Regions from separate parts of the Ligilactobacillus agilis genome, predicted to be linked through region 3. Evidence: predicted binding sites of a transcription regulator. Region 3 holds the regulator's gene; each other region holds the start of a gene.
What was found. Region 3 encodes Rex, which represses fermentation and respiration genes when NADH is low (regulators of the CRP and FNR family bind a similar motif). Its sites were predicted from a motif close to TTGTGAANTANTTCACAA; they were not measured.
Positions count from the first base shown of each region.

Region 1: the regulator Rex is predicted to act here: its motif matches at 1,566-1,583, upstream of pdhA (pyruvate dehydrogenase (acetyl-transferring) E1 component subunit alpha).
Region 2: the regulator Rex is predicted to act here: its motif matches at 1,503-1,520, upstream of adhE (bifunctional acetaldehyde-CoA/alcohol dehydrogenase).
Region 4: the regulator Rex is predicted to act here: its motif matches at 2,085-2,102, upstream of N4597_RS00085 (TrmB family transcriptional regulator).

Region 1 is NZ_CP104397.1:178,090-181,548, reverse strand. It holds gene N4597_RS00770 (alpha-ketoacid dehydrogenase subunit beta) at 1-337, opposite strand, end outside; gene pdhA (pyruvate dehydrogenase (acetyl-transferring) E1 component subunit alpha) at 339-1,433, opposite strand; gene N4597_RS00760 (DHA2 family efflux MFS transporter permease subunit) at 2,077-3,459, opposite strand, start outside.
Region 2 is NZ_CP104397.1:34,983-38,441, forward strand. It holds gene N4597_RS00155 (Cof-type HAD-IIB family hydrolase) at 1-178, shown strand, start outside; gene N4597_RS00160 (GntR family transcriptional regulator) at 230-943, opposite strand; gene adhE (bifunctional acetaldehyde-CoA/alcohol dehydrogenase) at 1,554-3,459, shown strand, end outside.
Region 3 is NZ_CP104397.1:1,714,171-1,717,629, reverse strand. It holds gene N4597_RS08655 (ABC-F family ATP-binding cassette domain-containing protein) at 1-1,188, opposite strand, end outside; gene N4597_RS08650 (redox-sensing transcriptional repressor Rex) at 1,422-2,066, shown strand; gene N4597_RS08645 (CPBP family intramembrane glutamic endopeptidase) at 2,108-2,743, opposite strand; gene groES (co-chaperone GroES) at 2,947-3,231, shown strand; gene groL (chaperonin GroEL) at 3,270-3,459, shown strand, end outside.
Region 4 is NZ_CP104397.1:19,655-23,113, forward strand. It holds gene N4597_RS00080 (fructose-1,6-bisphosphatase) at 68-2,002, shown strand; gene N4597_RS00085 (TrmB family transcriptional regulator) at 2,174-2,977, shown strand; gene N4597_RS00090 (sulfite exporter TauE/SafE family protein) at 3,002-3,459, shown strand, end outside.

The DNA of each region.
Region 1 (3,459 bases), 630 kb from region 3:
TTGGCATCTTTCTCGTGCCACCCATCCTGTGTCCAATCCGTGAGATTTGCCCAGCAATTTCATCCATTACTTCAAAGACAAAGCCAAAGAATTGGATTTCAGGTACGGGCCGGAAGCCTTGGAGGGCTAACCCAGTTGCCAATCCACCGATGCCTGATTCTGCTAGCGGGGTATCAAAGACCCGGTCTTTACCATTAGCATCTTGCAAGCCGTCAGTTGCCCGGAAAACCCCCCCGTTTCTACCGACGTCTTCACCGAATACTAGCACTTTATCATCACGTTTAATTTCTTGGTCCAAGGCTTGGGTAATCGCCTTAATCATTGTTGTTTTAGCCATCTTACTTGCCCTCCTTAGCTGCGTATACGTCAATTTGTTCTTGGATTACGGCTGGTGTTTCCACAAATGTATTCTTCAAGAAGTCACTAACCTTTTGCACTGGTGCAGCTTCAGTCTTAGCCATCGCTTCATCAATTTGTTCATTTACTTCCTTAGTCCAAGCTTCTTCTTGTTCTTGGCTCCAAAGGCCCTTCTTATCAAGGAAGGTTCTCATCCGAATCAATGGGTCCTTTTCTTGCCATTCACTTTCTTCTTCTGAGGTCCGGTAACGTTTTGGATCATCCCCGGATAAAGTATGTGGTCCAAACCGATAGGTCAATGTTTCAATCAAGACAGGCCCATTGCCGGCAGCCGCCCATTCGCGGGCAGCCTTAGTCACAGCGTAAACCGCTAAAGCATCCATCCCGTCAACTTGCACGCCTGGAATTCCAGCTGCAACTGCCTTTTGTGATAAGGTTGGCGCCGCCGTTTGGGTTGCCCGGGGAACAGAAATAGCGTACCCGTTATTTTGAACAATGAAGACAGCTGGTGATTTGAAGGCGCCGGCAAAGTTAATTCCTTCATAGAAGTCACCTTGGGAAGTACCACCATCACCGGTGTAAGTGTAAGCCACATTCTTAGAGCCCTTCTTTTGTAAACCTAAGGCTACCCCAGCAGCTTGAACATATTGAGCCCCGATGATGATTTGTGGTGGCAAAGCTTGTAAATCTGCTGGATATTCATTCCCTTCAACGTGGCCCCGTGACCATAAGAAGGCCTTGTAAAGTGGTAAGCCATGTTGCACTAATTGCGGTACATCACGATAGGCTGGTAATAGAAAGTCTTCTTTTTCCATTGCAAAGTTTGAGCCAATTTGACTCGCTTCTTCCCCGGCTGTTGGTGCAAAGAAGCCCAACCGTCCTTGCCGATTTAGCTTAGTAGAGCGTTCATTTAAAATCCGGGACCAAACCATTTGCTTAAATAGTTCTACTAATTGGTCGTCACTCAAATCTGGGAAAAAGTCCTCATTGACAACTTGGCCACTCCCATCTAAAACCTTAACCGTTTTGGTTTCAGGCGTTGCAAAATAGTCTTTTAAATCAATACCCTTAGTCATTATGATTCCTCCTTGTTTAACAATATTCCTATTCAGAAATAGTGTCGCTTACTTATTCCAAAACTATTTAGAATACCGTTTATATACCGCTTACATTAGAAATAATAACCCGTTCACATAAGCTTGTAAACATTGTAAATTTTTGAACTATCATAAAGGTTGAACAAAACCTAAATTTTAGCGCTTACTTTTAGCTTTTCATTTAAAAAAATCCCTTAATGTGAGTTTTATCACTTAGCCAGTGCACAAACTATTGGCCACCGTTAACCTAGCCAGTTACCCCAAGACGGTTTATAATACTGCTTATAAACTGTCTTTGGAGGTGAACGACTTGCAAAAATTCAAACGGTTTTTAATTGCCTTAGGAATTGCTAGCTGGCTATGCGGCTTTATCTTTTTAAGCCTTACTTTTTACGTACTCAAAGTTCTAGCTAGTACCACCTTATTTTTCATCTGTCTTTTCTTTGATTTTATCGCTTTCACCGGGATTTTTACAACTATTACGCTCGGAATTTTAGCCCTTTTAAAAAAACGGTCAAAAAAAGATTAACCTAAGTAGTAACGGTTTGGGTCTAGCTGACTCAAGCCGTTATTTTACTTAAATTAATCTTCCTATCTATCTTATTTTTGGTTAATTCTTTAACTATTTGCTGTTTAAGTCTACATCCTTACTCTTAGCAGGATCCTTTAACTTAAAGGCTAAGCATAAGCCCACCACTGCTAAGACAATGGTAAAGTAAATACCAAAGTGCACCCCGTTTGTAAAGGCTGCTTGCTTGTTAGCGCCGTTATATAAACTTTGACCTAACATTAAGAAACTGGTTGCTAAGGCAGTAGCAATCGCCCCAACAATTTGTTGCATGGTGTTCATAATCGTACTTCCATCTGCAGATTCCAACCCCTCTAAGGCATTTAGGGCGTGAGTTTGTGCAGGAGACATTGCCAACGGACAACCAATCATCATAATGATGTGAGCGCAGATTACGTATGCGACCGAACTAGTTGGCTTTACCAAGGCTAGCATAATGGCCCCAACTAGCGCAATCGCAAAGCCGATCCGTGCTGGCATTTTAGCACCGTGGCTATCATAAAGCCGGCCTGCCAAAGCAGACACCACCGCATTAATAATCCCCCCGGGAAGCATAATCATCCCTGTCAAGGCTACTGGTAAAGCCAAGCCACTTTGGATATATTGTGGCAAGAGGTACATTGCGGATAAGATAATAGCAAAGTCCAACATGACTAAAACCGCCCCAACCCTGAAGGCTGGCTTAGCAAAAATCTTGATGTTTAAAATCGGGCTAGCTAGGTTTAATTGCCGCTTAGAATAAAGGAATAAGACCACGATTCCGACGATTAGAAGGCCTAACACAACAGGCGAACTCCACCCTAATTCACTGGCAAAGCTCACTCCCATAACCAAGGCACCAAAGCCAATTACAGATTCTACCAAGGATAAGAAATCAACCTTAGGCTTGGTAATTTCTGCAACGTTTTTCAAACCAAAGATTGCAAATGCCAATGCGATTGCAAGAATAATTGCAAATGACCAGAAAATCCAATTCCAGGATAACTTAGCCAGTAATAGCCCCGTTAGGGTTGGGCCAATTGCAGGGGCAAACATGATCACCAGGGCACTAACCCCCATGGCGGCCCCTAATTTTTGGGGTGGGAAAATTTGCATTGCCACCGTAAACATTAATGGTAAGATTAACCCGGTCCCAATCCCTTGAATCATCCGCCCTAAGAGTAACTGGCCAAAACCACTGGCGGTTGCGGAAATCACTGCTCCGACTAAGAAATCGGCTAAAGCAAAAATAACCGTTTGTCTAGTTGTAAACCACTTAGAAATTAAGCTTGAGAAGGGCAAGATAATCCCAATAATCAACATGTAGCCCGTTACTAACCATTGAAGGGTAGAGGTTTCTACCCCTAATGCTAGCTTTAAACTAGGTAAGGCAATATTGAGCGACGTTTCGGATAACATCCCTACAAAGGCCCCAATCAACATACTTGTCATTGCTAA
Region 2 (3,459 bases), 480 kb from region 3:
CCATGATGACTTAATCGCCTTTGGGGACGGGGGCAATGACATTGAAATGTTAACCCACGCTAAGTATGGTTACGCCATGGAAAACGGTGATCCTAAGGTTAAAGCCATTGCGGACTATATTGCTCCTGCTAACAACGAAGCGGGCGTATTACAAGTCCTTAAGGGCTACCTCGAATAATTAATAAAAAAGACCAGCTCAGAAGTAAATTACTTCCGGGCTGGTTTTTAATTAGTTAAGGTAGTTACTTACGTGGTAGTAAAGGGTTAAGTCGCTTTGAAGGTAGAGCGTCTTGGAGTAGTTAAACGGCTGCTCGTTTTTAAGGTAGTTAACCTCTGTTAGGTGTAAGGCCGGGGTGGCTACTTCTAGGCCGGTTAAGTCGGCTTCCGCTTTAGTTAGGCGGGCTAGCTTAATGAATTCATCCCCATTTTTAATTTCCACCCCGTAGGTTTTAGTGATGAAATTAAAGATGGATTCACGACAGACTTCTTCGGTCAAGTAAGGCACAACACTTTTGAGGTAGTAAGCATCTTCCAGGCTGACAACTTCCTTGCTATTTGAACGCAGACGTTTAACGTGGTAAATATCTGTTGCAAGTGGGCATTGCAAGCGCGTGGCAATTTCTTGGTCGGCGGGAATTACTTCCAGGCTCAGAACCTTAGAAGAGATGGGGTCGGCCTTTTCCAAGTCATAGAGGCCTTTTTTAGACCCACCGTTAACGATTAATTCCCCTGGTTGAGCACTAGTGTTAACGAAGTAGCCGCTCCCTTGGATCGAACGCACCATGCCTTGGTTATAAAGGAGGTTTAAAGCGTTTCTGATGGTGTTACGACTAACTTGGTAGTGGTTAATCAGTTCTTGTTCACTCGGCAGTTTATCTGTATAAACTTGGTCGTCGATTTTTTGCGCAATGTTCTTAGCAACTAATTTGTATTTTAATGTCATATTGATCCCTTCTCTTTGATTCTTTCTAACTAATCATTTTTATGCTAATAACTTTATTATACAGGTTAAGCTGGAAAAAGGTAAGGCGGCTTAGGTGGGAAAAATAAGGGATATTTAAGGGGATGATAGTTAAAAATCTCACAATTTCAGTGGGAAATTAAGCGTCCCTGTGGGAACAAATCCCTTTAAAATAAGGAAGTCAAAGGTTTGACCAAAATATTTAAATATAATAAAAATCACTTTATGTAATCTTTTTTAAGGATATTCCACGGATTTGAGCGTAATTTGTCTGAAAAAAGATTTGAAAACAAAAAAATAAAAATTTTTTTGCAGGAATTTTTAAATTTGAAAACCATAAAAAATTTAAATTAAAAACTAAATTGAGTATTTGGGAAATGTTATTAGATAAACTTTTGTAACGAAAACGCTTAAGTTTTATGAAAGAAAACCATTCCAAAAAAATTAAGTTTTCCTCAACGTAACAAGCGTGATAAGTCACAAACTACAATTATTTTTAAAAAATTACCGTTGAAAAGCAATTCTTTTTGCGTTATATTGTTAGTGAAGAAATTCACATTATGCTTTTTAAATTATTGGAGGTATTTGATATATGGCTGCAAAAGAAAAGAAAGTTCCTACAGCTGAAGAAAAGGCTGCTGAAATGGAAAAGGCACGTGCCTACACAGATAGTTTAGTTCAAAAAGCATTGAAGGCGGAAGCAGAATTCGCAACCTTCACTCAAGAACAAGTAGATAAGATTGTGGCTGCTGCTGCGTTAGCCGGTTCAGAAGCTGCTTTAATGTTAGCACACGAAGCCGTTGATGAAACAGGTCGTGGGGTTGTTGAAGATAAGGATACTAAGAACCGCTTTGCGACAGAAAATGTTTACCACGCTATCAAGAATGATAAAACAGTTGGAATTATTGAAGAAGATAAAACCAAAGGTGAAGTTAAGATTGCCGCTCCACTAGGGGTGTTAGCAGGGATTGTTCCTACGACTAACCCAACTTCAACCGCAATGTTTAAGTCAATCATTACTTTGAAGACTAGAAATGCGATTGTCTTTGCTTTCCACCCACAAGCTCAAAAATGTTCTGCACACGCTGCTAAGATTGTTTACGATGCAGCCGTAGCAGCTGGGGCTCCTAAGGACATCATCCAATGGATTGAAACCCCATCATTGGCCAATACCACCGCATTAATTCAAAACCCTAAGATTGCTTCTATCTTAGCAACTGGGGGTCCTGGGATGGTTAACGCCGCCCTCAAATCAGGGAACCCATCACTCGGGGTTGGTGCTGGTAACGGGGCTATCTACGTTGACCACACAGCTCACCTTGACCGGGCGGTAGAAGATTTACTTCTTTCCAAGCGGTTTGATAACGGGATGATTTGTGCAACTGAAAACTCGGCCGTTGTTGAAGCTCCAATCTATGACGAATGGTTAAAGAAGATGCAAGAAAAGGGTGCTTACTTAGTACCTAAGAAGGACTACCAAAAGATTGCGGACTTTGTCTTCAACGACCGCCACGGGGTTAACGGTCCAGTTGCCGGGATGCCAGCTAAGTGGATTGCAGAACATGCCGGGGTAGACCTTCCAGCCGGTAAGGATGTCATGCTCTTTGAACTTGATGAAAAGAACATTGGCGAAAAACTTTCCTCTGAAAAATTATCTCCATTATTGTCAGTTTATAAGGCTAAGGACCGTGAAAATGGGGTTCAAATCGTAGCCAAGTTACTTGACTACCAAGGGGCCGGCCACAACGCCGCTATCCAAATTGGTTCTCAAGCAGACCCATTCGTAACAGAATTTGGTGACAGAACTAAGGCTGCCCGGATCTTGGTTAACCAACCAGACTCCATCGGTGGTATTGGTGATGTTTACACAGACGCATTACGTGCAAGTTTAACTCTTGGAACAGGATCATGGGGGAAGAATTCATTGTCACACAACTTATCAACTGCAGACCTCTTGAACGTCAAAACTGTTGCAAAACGGCGTAACCGTCCACAATGGGTCCGCCTACCAGAAAAGATTTACTATGAAAAGAATGCTATCTCTTACTTACAAGATGAATATGAAGACATCAACCGTGCCTTCATCGTAGCCGACCCAGGAATGGTTCAATTCGGCTTTGTTGATAAGGTATACGCTCAACTTGAAGTAAGAAATAACGAAGTTAAGACTGCTATTTACGGGACAGTTCGTCCTGACCCAACCTTAGGCCAAACAATCGAAATTGCTAAGCAAATGGCTCAATTTAAGCCAGATACAGTTATTGCTATCGGTGGTGGGTCAGCCCTTGATGCAGCTAAGATTGCACGCTACATCTACGAATACTCACTAGACCAAGAACCAGGCTTCTTGGAAAGCTACGAAGCAGTAAGTGAACTCTTTACCCGCTTACAACAAAAGTACTTGGATATCCGGAAGAGAATTGTTAAGTTCCACCACTCAACTAACACGAAGCTCTTCGCAATCCCAACTACTTCAGGGACAGGTTCAGAAGTAACTC
Region 3 (3,459 bases):
GTAGCCTACCGTAACGTTAGTTCCTAGTTCGGCTGAACCCTTGATAAAGGGAATTTTACCTAGGATACTCTTTAAGAGGGTGGACTTACCAATTCCATTGGGGCCAACGATAGCCATAACCTTGTGTTTGCGTAAATCGATATTAATGGGGGCTGCAATGGTTGTCTGATTATAGCCGATTGCGGCGTCAGATACGGTTAAAACGACATTGCCACTCTCTTTTTCGCCTTCAAAGCTAAAGTGGGGGCCCTTTTCATAGCCTTCAGGTCGTTCTAACCGGTCCATTTTTTCTAGTTGTTTACGCCGGCTTTGAGCCCGTTTAGTGGTGGAAGCTCGGACTAAGTTACGGTTAACGAAATCTTCCAATTTATTGATTTCTGCTTGTTGTTTTTCGTAACTCTTCCATTCCTGAGCTAAGCGGGCGGCTTTTTCCTTAATATAATAAGAATAGTTCCCCTTATAGTAATTAGAGTGACCATGCGTAATCTCGTAGATTTCGGTGACGATTTTATCTAAGAAATAACGGTCGTGAGAAACGATTAAGAGTGCGCCTTGGTAGCCTTGAATGTAATTTTCTAACCAGGTTAAAGTCTCAATGTCTAAGTGGTTAGTAGGTTCGTCTAGAATCAAGAGGTCGCGTTTTTCTAAGAGTAATTTAGCTAAGGCTAGGCGGGTTTTTTGTCCCCCGGAAAGGTCTGTGATGGCGTGGTCATACATATCTTCGTCGAAGTGGAAACCATGGAGGACCGCTTTTATTTCATTTTCATAGCCGTAACCATTTTGAGCGTTAAAGTCATGGAGTAATTGATCGTATTGCTTAGTTAGTTGTTCGTAAGCGGCGCTTTGATGGTCTATGCTAGTAGCAATTTGTTCTTCTAGTTGGTGGAGCTTAACTTCCATTTCTTGGAGGTAAGCAAAGACGGACTTCATTTCCTCGAAAACAGTTTTATCGGAATCAAGGCCAGTAGTTTGGGCAAGGTAGCCAATAGTTAGGCCTTTTTTACGGACAATTTGGCCTTCATCTGGTTCGGAGTCACCGAGTAGCATTGAAATTAAAGTAGACTTACCGGCTCCGTTTTTGCCGACTAAGCCAATCCGAGAATTATCTTGAATATCGAGGCTAACGTTTGAAAACAAGACGTCTGCCCCAAAGTGACGGGCGACGGCTTGTGCTTGAAGTAAAATCATGAAAATATCACCTGCTTGTGTAGTTTTTAGCTTGTGTTAAATAGTAATAATGTTTGTGAATTAATATGTACAATCTTTCTTTTTAAGCGAAAATCTTAGATGTAGTGCTTGATAAGCTGGGATTTTACCGACTGAATTTAAAAAAGATTGTGAAAAAGTAAACGCTTTTTTGTTCCCTTATAGTCGCGGTTATGGTAGAATTAATTCGTGAACTATGTGAAAGGAGAAATAAAATGGCTACTGAAAATATTCCTAATGCAACAGCTAAGCGGCTCCCCATTTATTATCGTTACCTTAACATTCTAGCAGATTCTGGTAAAAAAAGGGTATCCTCTACGGAATTAGCTGAAGCTGTTAAAGTAGATTCGGCAACCATTCGGCGTGACTTTTCTTATTTTGGTGCCCTAGGTAAGAGAGGGTATGGTTACGAAGTTGAAGCATTGATTAAGTTCTTCAAAAAGATTCTTAACCAAGATAAGTTGACTAACGTTGCCTTGATTGGAGTCGGAAATCTTGGCCATGCTTTATTAAACTTTAACTTCCATAAGAGTAATAACGTCCGAATCAGTGCTGCCTTTGATGTTAATGACGAGATAACGGGTACCATTCAAAGTGGGGTGCCCATCTACCCAATGTCTGATATGAAAGAACAGTTAACGGTACAACAGATTGAAATTGTTATTTTGACTGTACCTGCATCTGTTGCGCAAGATGTAACTGATGAAATTATGGAAACTGGGGTAAAAGGTATCTTGAACTTTACCCCTCTTAGAATTTCTGTTCCAGATACAGTCCGGGTCCAAAACGTTGATTTGACCAACGAACTCCAAACTTTGGTTTACTTTTTAGATCACTTTGGCACTAAGGATGAAGACTAATAACTTAGGGATTTTCACATTATGGTGAAAATCCCTCTTTTTTATATTGTTTGGCTAAGTAGCAAGATTAGTAAGTTCATTCCCAGGTGACACCCCACGCTAATACTGATTCTTCCCGTCTTATAGTAGACCCCACTAAGGATTAGGCCCATAAAAGCATAGACTAAGAAGTGACCATCGTTATGGGCTAACACAAAGAGAAAAGTTGATCCTAATAAGGGGTAGAGTTTATTTGTAAAGTCGCTAACGGTTCCAAAGAGTACCTTCCTAAAGACGAGTTCTTCCATAAGTGGAGCGGCTAGTATCAAAGTTAAGGCGTAGTACGGATAGGATTTCGTAATGGTTAGCAAAGATTGGGTGTTGGCAGAAGCGCTTGGAAGGTGGAGAACGTAACTCTCGAACCCTAAAGCCAATTTTTGACTAATAAATAAGCCTAACAGTCCTAAGCCGAGGTAGAGTAAACTCACAGACCAGGGAGCTGGTCGTCTTTCAAACTGATTGTGATAAGGGTAGCGGTGGTTAAGCCCCAGCATAAGTCCCGCACCTAAGAGGTTAATAATTGTTAGGAACAGATAAATATAAGGACTTTTTGCCCACCAGTAGCTAGCTAGGTTGGCAAAGTTAAGTGTTAGAAAATAAGTAAGCACTAATGCCAACGCGTTTTTAGAATTTGCCATTGAAAAAACCTTTCTGCTTGTAAGTAAAATTTCAACAGCGTCAATTATAACACAGTTAAGCCGTGGTTAAAAAAATTAGCACTCGCCAGGCGAGAGTGATAAAAAAGTCTTGCAATTTTAAATTAAAGTGAGTATAGTAATAGTTGTAATCAGTTAGCACTCAAAGTTAACGAGTGCTAAAAAAAGACATGGAGGGATTTAACGTGCTTAAACCATTAGGAGATCGAGTAATTTTAGAAGTTCAAAAAGAAGAAGAACAAAAAGTTGGGGGCATTATTTTAGCCGCTAATGCAAAAGAAAAACCTCAAACAGCTAAGGTTATCGCTGTTGGTGAAGGTCGCGTTTTAGACAATGGTCAAAAAGTTGCTCCAAGTGTTAAGGAAGGTGACCTTGTCTTATTCGACAAGTACGCTGGAACAGAAGTTAAATATGAAGATGCAACTTACTTAGTTGTTCGTGAAAACGACTTAGTTGCAATCGTTGACTAGTTTTTATTAAATTTACTACTATATGAGGTGAATATTTAATGGCAAAGGAAATTAAGTTTTCAGAAGATGCACGTTCAAAAATGTTAGCCGGGGTTGACAAATTAGCTAACACAGTTAAATCAACAATTGGTCCTAAGGGACGTAACGTTGTCTTGGAACAATCATATGGTTCCCCAACTATCACAAACGATGGGGTAACTATTGCTAAGGGAATTGAATTAGAAGATC
Region 4 (3,459 bases), 470 kb from region 3:
AAGTTTGAAAATAACGATAGTAAGGAATATAATAAAAACATTCTTTTAATTACTAGGGGGCTTTAAAATGTCACAAACAAGTTTAAAGCAAAGCGATTATATGACCTATACCCGCCGCTTGCTGGCTGAAAAATTTCCGACTAGGGAAGCGGTTGTTACTGAAATAATGAACCTAGAGGCAATTTTACACCTGCCTAAGGCAACTGAGCACTTTGTTTCGGATTTACACGGAGAATATTCGGCCTTTGACCATATTTTGCGTAACGGGTCAGGCAACGTCTATCAAAAAATCAAGGAGACCTTCGGTAGTCGCTTGACTCAAAAGAGTTTGCAAGACTTTGCCTTACTGATTTATTATCCCGAAGATAAGTTACACTTGCAGGAACAAAAGTTAAGCCAAGTGGACCTAGAACAATGGTATTTAGATACAATTATCCGCCTGCTAGAGCTGTTGAAGATGGTTGCTAGCAAGTATACTCGGTCTAAGGTTAGAAAGGCCCTGGACCCTAATTTTGTTTACATAACCGAAGAGTTGCTTTACACCGATCAAGCCCAAGAAGATAAGCGCAACTACTTCAACCAACTCTTGAAAAACCTGGTTAAGATGGGGGTGGTTAAGGAGTTCATTAAAGAAAGTTGCTACACAATCCAAAGGTTGGTGGTAGACCACCTACATGTTATTGGCGACATTTATGACCGGGGTGAGCATCCCGATTTAATTATGGAAACCTTAATGAATTACCATTCCGTCGATATCCAGTGGGGCAACCACGACATGCTTTGGATCGGGGCTGCCAGTGGCTCTGAGCTGTGCATGCTAAACCTCTTACGGATTTGTGCACGCTATAATAACTTGGCGACGGTCGAAGACGCTTACGGTATTAGCTTGCGGCACCTATCGAAGTTTGCCGAGGAAACCTATGGCCTAAACCCTGCTTTTTTGCCTAACTTAGTCAAGGGCGACTCATTTAGCTTTCGCGGGGAGCAGTTACAGTTAACGCAGCTCCAACAAGCCCTGGCGATTATGCAATTTAAATTAGAGGGGCAAGTAATCGCGCGCCAACCAGATTTTAAGATGGAACAAACCGCCCTCCTGTCTAAAATCGACTACCAGGCTCAAACGATTAAGTTAAACAAGCGGACCTATCAGCTAGAAAATACTTGTTTTGATACGATTGATCCTAAGCACCCCTACCAATTAACCCCAGAAGAAGAACAGATTATTTTAGGGTTACGGCAATCCTTTGTGAATTCCAAGGCCCTAAGAAAACACCTAGACTTTTTAGTTAATAAGGGCAGCATGTACTTAACTTACAATGGTAACCTCTTGGTTCACGGCTGCTTACCGGTAGATGAAGCCGGTAACTTTTTAGCCTTTAACTACCAAGGCAAAGCTTATGTGGGCCGGGCCTTACTGGATTTCTTTGATGACCAGGTCCGTTATGCCTATAATCACCCTGAAGGTGACCAAACGGCGCAGGATCTAATTTGGTACTTGTGGCAGGGGCCGATTTCACCTTTGTTTGGCAAACAACAGATGACGACCTTTGCCCGCTACTTTATCAAGGATAAGGCCAGTCACGAAGAAGTCCGTAACCCTTATTTCAAATTGAGAAAGCAAGAGGAGTTCGTTAAGAAGCTCTTAAGTGAATTTGGCCTAGACGTTAGTGGCCACGTTATTAACGGCCACACTCCGGTTAAGCGGGGCCACGAGGCCATCTTAGCCAACGGCCGCATGATTGTGATTGATGGGGGGTATTCTAAGGCTTATCAGCCCACGACAGGCTTTGGTGGTTACACCTTATTGTATAACTCATACGGCCTACAGTTAGTTGCCCACCATCCCTTTACTTCCAAGGAGGAAACCTTAAAGAGTGGGCAAGACATTATTTCCACCACCCGGGTGGTCAACCATGAGCTAAAACGGAAGTTAGTGGCGGATACGGATATTGGCCGGCAGTTGCAGGAAAATATTGCTTTACTCAAGACAATGTTACAGTAAAAAAAGATTGTGAAATAAAAGTTAAATAACCTAAGTTAGACGGGAATTATCATTTGTGAACCACTAACTTAGGTTATTTTTAATGTGAAAAAAATCACTTTTTCACTAGACAAATCGTTTTCAAAGCTATATAGTAGTTACCGTAAGGAACTACTAAAAGAAGGTGTGATTTTGGAAGAAGCACTTACAGCTTTAGAAAAAATTGGGCTCAGTCCCAATGAAGCCCGGGTTTTTTTAACGATTTATAAGGAAGATGGCAAGACGGGCTATAAGATTAGTAAGGATTCGGGGATTGCGCGCTCAAAAATTTATCCCCTTTTATCTAGTCTAGTCGAAAAGGGCCTAATTTTCCAATCGAAGGAAGAACCCATCGTTTATCGGAGTTTAACCTTAAAGGAGTTAGTGGCTAAGTTGGATTTGGATCGGCAAAAGCATATTCAAGACGTAAGGGAAAACTTAACCCAGCTAGACACCAAGGTTGATAAGGCTCCGGTTTGGCAGTTAGCAAGCTATGAGCAAGCCATGGAGCGGGCCTTGTATGAGATTCAGACTGCGCAAAAAAGTCTGTACGTTCAGATATACACCGAGGATTTAACCCCGCCGTTAATTAAAGCTTTAGAGCGAGCTGAAAGTAGACTGCATGATTTTGTGGTCATTCTTTTCAGTCAGCACCATCGCTACTCATTGCCCTTTAGGCGCTATTATAAACACTACTTTGAAGCAGCTAAAAAGGCCGATTATCACGGTCGTTGGCTTAGCGTGGTAGCGGATAGTCAAGCCGTTGTTTCGGGGCGCATTAGTGAGGAAGCAGGTAGTGACTTACTGTGGACGCAAAATAGCTCGATGGTCTTTATGGCCCAAGAATATGTTTTGCATGATGCTTATAATCTAAGAACACTGAATAAATTAGATAAAGAGGCTAGGGAGGTCTTTGGGGCTGATTTAGCAGATGTTCGCAACATTTATTTTGATTGATAAACATCGAGGGGGAAAAGCCTTATGTTAACGATTTTATTAACTGCAATCGTAATTATTAACTTGTTATTTATCTATACCTTAGTTAAGGATTTAATCAAGCACAAGGATGAAGTGATGTCAGAACCAGCAAGCACAATTTGGACACCAATTGCGCAAGTAATTATTTATTTCTTGTCGACCTTTGGAATTTCCGACTTTGCGATTTCTACGGCACTCTATCCGAAAGCTAAGTGGGTCTCAATGAAGAAATTACCAGGAACACTTAACACTCAGTGTGTAATTCCTGTCTTTGTAATGGCTTTGGCCTACATTAACAGTATTTCAGTTGGGGTAACCACCCTATTGGTTTGTATCGTCTGCCAAGTTATCGGCGCTTATGTCGGGCCATACTTTGTGGTTAAGTTACCAGAAAAGGTAATCAAGAATTTCGTGGTGGTCGGGTTATTAGTAGCCAGTCTCTTAATTTTAGCTGGAAAATT